Regions from separate parts of the Nonomuraea sp. NPDC049725 genome, predicted to be linked through region 1. Evidence: riboswitches for the same ligand, from Rfam matches in the RefSeq annotation. Region 1 holds a riboswitch; each other region holds the start of a gene.
The links. A riboswitch is a leader RNA that binds a small molecule or an ion and turns the genes downstream of it on or off. The one in region 1 is predicted to bind thiamine pyrophosphate.
Positions count from the first base shown of each region.

Region 2: linked by a shared signal. The riboswitch ahead of AB0J53_RS03700 (cytosine permease) and the one ahead of AB0J53_RS15705 (FAD-dependent oxidoreductase) in region 1 are both predicted to bind thiamine pyrophosphate.
Region 3: linked by a shared signal. The riboswitch ahead of thiC (phosphomethylpyrimidine synthase ThiC) and the one ahead of AB0J53_RS15705 (FAD-dependent oxidoreductase) in region 1 are both predicted to bind thiamine pyrophosphate.

Region 1 is NZ_JBFANJ010000005.1:318,016-321,266, forward strand. Features, by position in the region: gene AB0J53_RS15700 (FAD-dependent oxidoreductase) at 1-1,159, opposite strand, end outside; TPP riboswitch at 1,213-1,329, shown strand; gene AB0J53_RS15705 (FAD-dependent oxidoreductase) at 1,319-2,644, shown strand; gene thiS (sulfur carrier protein ThiS) at 2,686-2,841, shown strand; gene AB0J53_RS15715 (thiazole synthase) at 2,834-3,251, shown strand, end outside.
Region 2 is NZ_JBFANJ010000001.1:703,027-706,277, forward strand. Features, by position in the region: gene AB0J53_RS03700 (cytosine permease) at 1-1,157, opposite strand, end outside; TPP riboswitch at 1,149-1,262, opposite strand; gene AB0J53_RS03705 (rhodanese-like domain-containing protein) at 1,288-1,611, opposite strand; gene AB0J53_RS03710 (helix-turn-helix domain-containing protein) at 1,608-2,045, opposite strand; gene AB0J53_RS03715 (MFS transporter) at 2,125-3,251, shown strand, end outside.
Region 3 is NZ_JBFANJ010000001.1:628,506-631,756, forward strand. Features, by position in the region: gene AB0J53_RS03255 (hypothetical protein) at 1-68, opposite strand, end outside; gene AB0J53_RS03260 (hypothetical protein) at 126-296, shown strand; gene AB0J53_RS03265 (hypothetical protein) at 778-1,740, shown strand; TPP riboswitch at 1,805-1,917, shown strand; gene thiC (phosphomethylpyrimidine synthase ThiC) at 1,909-3,251, shown strand, end outside.

The DNA of each region.
Region 1 (3,251 bases):
AATCCCGTAGGGGTACATCTGGATCTACCAGGCGTTCCGCGTACAGACGACGGCCCTCCTGGATGATCCGGCGGCCCTGCACGAGGTCGCGGGGCCGGTCGACGGCCAGCACCGCCGCCAGCCCGCCCTCGGCCGTCAGCCAGCAGGCCGACCACTTGCCCTCCGGCCCGCCCCGGTAGAGCAGGCGCTCGCCCGCCGGGTGGTGGCCGGCGTACTGCACCATGTGGCCGAACTGCTCCGACCAGAAGTACGGGACCGGATCGTACACGGCCTCCTCGCCCAGCAGCGTCGCGGCGGCCACCTCCGGGGCGCTCAGCGCGGTGTCCCAGTGCTCCACGCGCAGCCGGGTGCCGTAGCGGCTCGACCACCAGGCGGCGCAGTCGCCCACCGCCACCACGCCGGGCAGCGACGTGCGCAGCCGCTCGTCCGTGACCACGCCGTTGTGCAGGTCGACGTCCGAGCCCGCCAGCCACTCCACGGCCGGGCGGACGCCGATGCCCGCCACGACCACGTGCGCCTCCACGAACCCGCCGCCGACCAGCTCCACGCCGCCCTCGTCGACCGACGCGACCATCGTGTCCAGCCGCAGGTCGATGCCGTCGTACCAGCTCTCCGTCCGGGCGCCGATCTCCTCGCCGACCGCCTGCGCCAGCGGGGTCCGGCCCGCCTCCAGCACGGTGACGGCGCAGCCGGCCCGGCGGGCGGCCGTGGCCACCTCCGCGCCGATCCAGCCCGCGCCCGCGACCACCACCCGCGCGCCCGGCACCAGGCGGGCCCGCAGCTCCAGCGAGTCGTCCAGCGTCCGCAGCACGTGCTGCGGGCCGTCACCCGGCAGCGGGATCGGCTCCGCGCCCGTCGCGATGACCAGGCCGTCGTAGCCCAGCTCGCCCTCGGTCGTCTCCACCACGCCCGCACGCAGCGACTTGGCCGAGACGCCCGGCCTGAAGTCCACCTCCAGCGCGTCCAGGTCGGAGTCGACGAAGCTGGAGTCGGCCGAGCCGAGCAGCACCGCCTTCGACAACGGCGGCCGATCGTAGGGCCGGTGCCGTTCCTGGCCGATCAACGTGATCCGGCCGCCGAACCCCCGTGCCCGCAGCGCCTCGACGCTGCGCACGCCCGCAAGACCCGCTCCCACCACCACGACGCGATTCACGTTCATGACCATAACGGGGGCGGTGCCGCGGCGTCGCACCGAGGCCGTAGGCTGGGGGACGTAAGACGCGCGGGAGTCCGGCCGTAACCGGGCTGAGAGGAAGGCTTCACCGGGCCTTCGACCGCAAGACACCTGATCCGGATCATGCCGGCGAAGGGAGCGGACATGGACGTGATCGTGGGCGGCGGAGTCGTCGGACTGTCGATCGCCTGGCGCCTAGCCCGCTCGGGCCGCGCCGTCACCGTGGTCGACCCGGCCCCCGCCTCGGGCGCCTCCCACGCCGCGGCCGGGATGCTGGCGCCGGTCAGCGAGGTGACCTACACCGAGGAGCCGCTGCTCCGGCTCGGCATCGCCGCCCTGCGCCGCTGGCCCGCCTTCGCCGCCGACCTCACCGCCGACGCCGCCCTCCCCCCTGGACGGACCGGCGCCCACACGAGCGGCCCCACCGCCACCGGCGCACCCCTGCCCTCCGGAGGCGCCTCCCTGGACGGACCTCCCGCGGGATCCGGCGGCGCGGCACGGGCCGGGGGTGCGAGCGGTCCCGTCGTCTCCGGGCCCGGCGCGGCGTCCTCCCACGAGGGCGCCGCAGGGGTCGACCCGCTCGATGGGCTCTCGATGCTCGGCGGGGTGTCGGCCGAGCAGCGGGACGTGCTGGATCTGCGGTCCGACGGGACACTGGACGTGGCGTTCGGCGGGGACGACCTGGCCGCGCTCGGGGAGCTGGCCGCGTTCATGGAGAAGCTCGGCCTGCCGGTGGAGCGGCTGACCGGGCGCGAGTGCCGGCGGCTGGAGCCGATGCTGGCGCCGTCCGTGCGCGGCGGTCTGCTGGCGCCCGGCGACGCGTGGGTGGACCCGCGCCGCGTCACCGCCGCCCTGCTCGTGGCCCTGGAGCGGCGGGGCGTCCCGCTGGTACGGGAGCGCGTGGCGGGGCTGTCGCGCGAGGGCGGCCGGGTGACCGGCGTACGCCTGGAGTCCGGGGAGGAGATCTTCGGCGAGCGGGTGGTCCTGGCCGCCGGGGCGTGGAGCGCCGGGCTGGCCGACGTTCCGGTACGGCCGGTCAAGGGGCAGATCATGCGCCTGCGCTCCCCCGAGCCGCTGCTGGGCCGGTGCGTGCGCGGGATGGTGCACGGCACGCCGGTCTACCTGGTGCCCCGGGGCGACGGGGAGCTCGTGGTGGGGGCCACGCAGGAGGAGCTCGGGTTCGACACCCGGGTGACCGCCGGCGGACTGTACGAGCTGCTGCGCGACGCCAGGGAGCTGGTCCCGGGGGTGACGGAGCTGGAGGTCGCCGACGTGGTGGCGGGGCTGCGGCCGGGCACGCCGGACAACCTGCCGATCATCGGCCCCGGCTCGGCCCCGGGGCTGGTGCTGGCCACGGGGCATTTCCGGGGCGGGGTGCTGATGGCCCCGCTCACGGCCGCGATCCTGCAGGGCGAGGAGGGCGACCTCGCGTCCCTGTGCTCACCCGCTAGATTTCGGGATATTTCATGAAATTGATGATCAATGGAAGTACGCACGACGTGGCTGACGGCATGACCGTCGCACAGGCCGTACAGACCCTGACCACCGCCACCACCGGCGTCGCGGTGGCCGTGAACGACGAGGTCGTCGCGCGCGGCGCGTGGGAGACGACGGCGCTGCGCGACAGCGACCGCGTGGAGGTGCTGACGGCGGTGCAAGGTGGATGACCTGATCATCGCCGGGGAGAAGTTCTCCTCCCGGCTCATCATGGGCACCGGCGGCGCGCCGTCGCTGGAGGTGCTGGACCAGGCGCTGGCCGCGTCGGGCACCGAGCTGACGACGGTGGCCATGCGGCGGCTCGACCCGGCCGCCCGCGGCTCGGTGCTGGACGTGCTGCGCGAGCGCGGCATCAAGGTGCTGCCCAACACGGCGGGCTGTTTCACCGCGGGCGACGCGGTGCTGACGGCCCGGCTCGCCCGGGAGGCGCTGGGCACCTCGTGGGTCAAGCTGGAGGTCATCGCCGACGAGCGAACCCTGCTGCCCGACCCGATCGAGACGTTCGACGCGGCCGAGCGGCTCGTGGCCGACGGGTTCACCGTGCTGCCCTACATCGGCGACGACCCGGCGCTCGCCCGCC
Region 2 (3,251 bases), on a different contig from region 1:
AAGCCGAGCGCCCACGGCGCCAGCATGGACCAGCGGGCCGGGGCGTCCTCGGCGGTGTTCCACCGGGTGGCGCCGCCGAGCAGGAAGTAGTCCACGGCCAGCACCGCGAACATCGGCACGAACACCGCGCCGATCACGCCCAGGAACGCGCCGTAGGAGGTCACGTCGACCACCAGCGCGATCGCGACGGTCAGCACGCCGATGGCGACGCTGAGGATCCGCCGGTCCACCCGGGGCATGAGGTTCTGCAGCGAGACCGTGGTCGAGTAGACGTTCGCGAACGACTGGTCGGCCTCGCGCAGCACCAGGATGCCGAAGAACACCGCGCCCAGCGGCACGGCCACGAACGGCCCGAACACGGCGGTGCTGTCGTTCTGCACGGCGGCGGCCCCGGCGATCGCCACCGCGTAGACGCCCAGTCCCAGGCAGGCGACCTGGGCCAGCGTGTAGCCGCCGACGACGCCGGTGAAGGCGGCCCGGCTGGAGCGCGAGTGCCTGGCGAAGTCGGCGGCCAGCGGCACCCACGACACCGACAGCGCGATCACGTAGTCGACGGCCGGCGCGAACGCGGTCCAGGACCCGCCGCTCTGCGGAGGCGCGTCGCCCAGGAACTGGAACGTGAACCAGATCAGCGCCACGATCACCAGGGCCGTGATGTAGCGCCGCAGCAGCCTGATGGCGCCGAGCGGCCAGATCGTCAGCGCCGTGGTCAGCACCCCGGCGACGATCACCCACACCGCGTACGGGACGGTGTCGCCGAAGACGGCCATCGCGCCCTGGGAGATGACCCAGAGCTCGAACGCCCCCCAGCCGATCATCTGGATGATGTTGAGCGCGGTCGGCACGTACGAGAGCCGGGCCCCGAACAGCCCGCGCAGCAGCACCATCGCGGGCTGGCCGGTCTGGGTCCCGGGGATGGCCGACAGGCCGACCATCGCGGTGCCGATCAGGCTGCCGACGACGGCGGCGGCCAGCGCGGCGGTCAGGCTGAGCGGTGCGTTGCCCAGCGGGTCGAGCAGGAACAGGGCGCCCGAGAACCCCAGGAGGCTGACGGCCAGGTTGGCCCAGAGGGCTCCCTGGTCGAGGACTCCGAGGGTTTTGGGGGCGGCCCCTTCAAGAGTGAGAGGGACTTCGTCGTCGCGGACGTCATGCGCCATCGCACTGCTCCCTACGCCGGCATTACCCGGACAGGTTCATGCGGTCGGCGACGGCCTCGGTCGCCCTCTCAGCCCGGTACGCCCCGAGCTCCCGCGTTGTGTAATTTTCCGCCGCGCATTATGCCAGTTTTCAGGCTACGAAGGGAGTCTGTCCTGTTTCGCTGACCATGGGGCGCTTGTCGTGAGCCCATGCCTGCATGCCGCCGTCGACGTTGACCGCGTCGCGGCCGATCTGGTTGAGCCAGGCGGCGACCTGGAAGGACCGGCCACCCACCCGGCAGACGACGTAGACCTGGCGGTCGGCGGGGACCTCCTCGACGCGGGCCTGGATCTGCGTCATCGGGATGTGGACCGCCTCGGGGGCGTGACCCGCGTCCCATTCGTTCTGCTCGCGCACGTCGAGCAGGTAGGCGCCTTCGGGGACATCGCGTGCCTCGACTTCTGGAACCGTCATGCCTCCATCATCCCGTGCCTCGCGTCGTAGGCCGCACGTGCTTCGGCGATCTCCTGCTGGTGGGTCTCGGTCCAGGTCACCAGGGCCTTGATGGTCTCGTGCAGGGTGCGGCCGAGCGGCGTGAGCGCGTAGTCGACCCGGGGCGGCACCACCGGGTGGACGGTCCGGCTGACCAGGCCGTCGCGTTCGAGCTTGCGCAGGGTCACGCTGAGCATGCGCTGGCTGACGCCGTCGATCTCGCGGCGGAGCTGGGAGAAGCGCAGGCTTTCGCAGTCGAGCATGGCGATGACCAGCAGTGACCACTTGTCGGCGACGCGGTCGAGGATCTGCCTGACCTCGCAGCCCTCGCGGGCGTCCCAGTGGCGGACGTCGAAGTCGGCGTCGGTCGTGGTGCTGTCGACGTAACCAGGTGACTTCAAAGTGCCGTCTTCCATGTCGATCCATGCTGCCGCATGATTCTGACGGTTACAAGAGATAACCGACATGCGAGAACGTAACCACTGGAGTTTGATCATGCGTGCATCCGAACGGCTGACAGGCCGCCCGCTGGGCGTGCTGCTGGTGCTGTGCGGAACGATCTTCCTTGAGGGCGTCGACGTGGCCATGCTGAACGTCGCCCTGCCCGCCATCCGCGCCGACCTCGGCGTGTCCACGAGCATGCTGAGCGGCGTGGTCACCGCGTACGTGCTCGGCTACGGCGGTTTCACGCTGCTCGGCGGCCGGGCGGCCGACCTGCTGGGCAGGCGGCGCATGTTCCTGTTCTGGCTGACGGTGTTCCTGGTGTTCTCCGGGCTCGGCGGGTTCGCGAACGAGGGCTGGGTGCTGCTGGTCGCCAGGTTCGTGACCGGGGTGGCCGCCGGGTTCATGACCCCGGCCGGGCTCTCGTTGATCACCACGTCGTTCGCCGAGGGCAGGCAGCGCAACAAGGCGCTGCTCGTCTACGCCGGTACGGGCGCCGCCGGGTTCGCGCTCGGCCTGGTCATCGGCGGCCTGCTCACGGCGGTGGGCTGGCGCTGGGTGTTCTTCGCGCCGGTGATCCTGGCCGCCGGCATCCTGCTCGCCGCCGTCGTGCTGATCAAGGAGCCGGCCGTCCCGCGTCCCGCCGGTGGCCGCTTCGACGTGCCGGGCGCGGTCACGATGACCGGCGGCATGATGCTGCTGGTCTACGGCGTCGTACGGCTGGAGCATCCGGGCGAGGGCTGGGGCTGGACCGTCGCCGCGTTCGCCGGCGCGTTCGCGCTGCTGGCGGCGTTCACCGCGATCGAACGCCGCTCGGCCGACCCGCTGGTCCGCCTCGGCGTGTTCAGGTCGGCCTCGCTCGTGCGCGCGAACGTCGTCGCCACCCTGCTCACCGCCTCGTTCATGGGCTTCCAATTCCTCGTCACCCTCTACCTCCAGGAGCTGCGCGGCTGGACGCCCATCCAGACCGGGCTCGCGCTGCTCATCGCCGCCGCCGACGTGCTGCTCGCGCCGACGCTCACGCCGGTGCTGGTCAACCGCTACGGCAACGCGCGGGTGATCCTCGGCGGGCTGCTGTCGGGGGTGGTCGCCTTCGCGATGTTCCTCGGCGTCGGGATGGACTGGACCTACGCCGCGATGGTGCCCTCGATGCTGCTGATCGGGCTGATGTTCGCCTTCGT
Region 3 (3,251 bases), on a different contig from region 1:
GCCAGCCGGTCCAGCCAGGCCAGGCACCAGCGCACGTCCGCCTGCCGGGCCACGTGCCCGCCGGCCACGTCCAGGCAGACCGGGCTGGTGTGCCGGGCGGGCCCTGCGCGAGCACCCCGTCGGCGGTGCGGATCTCCAGCGTCTCGACCTCGGGCCCGATCGAGGTCACCGCGATCTCCACCCGCTCCCCCGGCGCGACGTCCAGCGTGGCGCCGGGCCCCTCGCCGTTCACCGTGAGCTCCAGCCACGGCCCGGTGGTGGCGAACGTGCGGCCGAGCAGGATCGCCTCGGCGTAGGACTCGGCGGTCAGCGGGCCGTCGACGCGCGCGTACACCCGCTCCCAGCCGGGCGGGGCGGAGGCGGTGGCGCGGAGTCGGGCAGCAGCGCCGTGCGGAACTCGCCGAAGGCCACCCGGGTGACGGCCCGCAGCTCGTGCCCGGGAAGCGCTCGGCGAGCTGGCGCAGCGCCGGGCCCCAGTAGTCGTGGCGCCGGTCGAGGAAGACCGTGGCCCGGGCCTGGGTCACGTACGCCAGCGGCTCCTCGCCCCAGCACGGCCCGTGCCTGTCGCGCAGCCTCCGGTACTCGTCGAGTGCGGCGGCCACCGGAGCCGGCATCAGCGGTTCACCGCACATCGGGATACCTCCGGGCCTCACCGAGATAAGCTGAAAATGGCCAGAGCAATTGTCGTGCCATATAACCGCAGCTTAATAAGCTCAATGATCCGACATGGCGTATTTCTCATTGCGCCGGCACGACACTTCGCGATATTCATCAGCCGTGATCCCGGTCAAGGTGTTTCGCGCCGCCGCGTTCGTCCTGGAGAAGACCTCCCGCATGCAGGTGGGCAGGGCGTGGCACGACCCCGCGCTGGACGTCGCCCTGCGCCGCGTCCGCGCCGGGCGGCTGGAGCGCGGCCTGGACCTGATCAGGCAGGCCCGCGACGACCACGAGCTGCGTGCCCTGCGCGTCACCGAGCTCGCCACGGCCGCCGAGGCGCACCTCGACGCGCTGGAGCGGCTGGCCGGCGACGATCCCGACGCGCTGCTGTGGCTGGGCGCGGCCCGGGTGCAGCACGCCTGGGAGCTGCGCGACGACCTCACCGGCCGCTTCCACGAGCAGCTCGCCACCGCCGCCGAGCCGCTGCGCCGGGCCGCCGAGGCGGACCCCGGAGACCCGGTGCCGTGGGACGTCCTGCAGTGGCAGGCCATGGGCCTGGGCGACCGGGACGAGCTGGACCGCCTGTGGGAGGAGCTGACCAGCCGCGCGCCCCGCCTGTTCGCCGGGCACTACACCCGCGCCCAGGCGCTGTGCGGCAAGTGGCACGGCTCCGACGAGGAGGTGCTGGCCTTCGCCCGCACCGCCGCGGCCACCGCAGGCCCCGGCGACCTCGTCACCGCGATGCTGCCGCTGGCCCATTTCGAGGTCGCCTGGAGCGAGATCGCCGCCTCGGGCCGCGACGCCCAGGAGGTGCTCGAAGCGCACTTCCGCGACCCGTACGTGGCCGAGGAGCTGATCGACGCCGTCGACACCTGGCACGCCAGGCCCCGGCCGCACCCCCGGTCCGTGGAGGCGATGCACCTGTTCGGCGCCGCCTTCTACTACGGGGGCCACCACGCGCGCGCCCAGAGCCTGCTCATGAACGCCGGCCGCCGCGTCCCGGAGATCCTGCCCTGGTCGGCCGGCTCGCTCACCCCCGGTCGCCGCTATGCCCGCGCCCGCCGCGAACTCGGCCTCGACTGAGCCATAAACGGCCGCCACTAATTCGGCCGATCTTGCATGACTTTCTTCGCCGGGTTACGTTGACCGGGTCCAACGCGGGAGCCCGGTGCGACCGGGCTGAGAGGACGGCTGCCCAGCCGCCGACCGCCAGAACCTGCTCCGGGTAATGCCGGCGAAGGGAGTTGCGCGATGAGCGACGCGCGTTTTTCCAAGGTCTACACCGGGGATCTCCGCGTGCCGATGCGCGAGATCAGACTGTCCAACGGCGAGCGCGTCCGCCTCTACGACACCTCGGGCCCGTACACCGACCCGGAGGTCACCGTCGACCTGGCCCGGGGGCTGGCGCCGAGGCGCGCGGAGTGGATCCGGGCCCGCGCCGGCGGGCCCGTCACGCAGGTGGGCTGCGCGCGGGCCGGGACGATCACGCCCGAGATGGAGTTCGTGGCGGTCCGGGAGGGCGTCGAGCCGGAGTTCGTCCGGCAGGAGGTCGCCGCGGGCCGGGCCATCATCCCCGCCAACGTCAACCACCCCGAGTCCGAACCGATGATCATCGGCCGCAACTTCCTCGTGAAGATCAACGCCAACATCGGCAACTCGGCGGTCACCTCCTCGATCGCCGAGGAGGTCGAGAAGATGACCTGGGCCACCCGGTGGGGCGCCGACACGATCATGGACCTGTCGACCGGCCGCGACATCCACGCCACCCGCGAGCGGATCATCCGCAACTCCCCCGTCCCGGTCGGCACCGTGCCGCTCTACCAGGCGCTGGAGAAGGTCGGCGGGCAGGCGGCCGAGCTGTCGTGGGAGGTGTTCCGCGAGACGCTGATCGAGCAGTGCGAGCAGGGCGTCGACTACATGACCGTGCACGCCGGCGTGCGCCGCGCGTTCGTCCCGCTGACCGCCGGGCGCAAGACCGGCATCGTCTCCCGGGGCGGCTCGATCATGGCCGCCTGGTGCGTGGCCCACGGGCGCGAGAGCTTCCTGTACGAGCGCTTCGCCGACATGTGCGAGATCTTCGCCGCCTACGACGTGTCGTTCTCGCTGGGCGACGGCCTGCGCCCCGGCTCGATCGCCGACGCCAACGACGAGGCCCAGTTCGCCGAGCTGCGCACGCTGGGCGAGCTGACCAGGATCGCCCGCGACCACGACGTCCAGGTGATGATCGAGGGCCCCGGCCACGTGCCCATGCACAAGATCAAGGAGAACGTCGACCTCCAGCGCGAGATCTGCGACGACGCCCCCTTCTACACGCTCGGCCCGCTGGTCACCGACATCGCGCCCGGCTACGACCACATCACCTCGGGCATCGGCGCCGCCATGATCGGCTGGTACGGCACCGCGATGCTCTGCTACGTCACGCCCAAGGAGCACCTCGGCCTGCCCAACAGGGACGACGTCAAGACCGGCGTGATCACGTACAAGATCGCCGCGCACGCCGCCGACCTCGCCAAGGGCCACCCGCAGGCCCAGGCGTGGGACGACGCGCTGTCGGACGCCCGGTTCGAGTTCCGCTGGGAGGACCAGTTCGACCT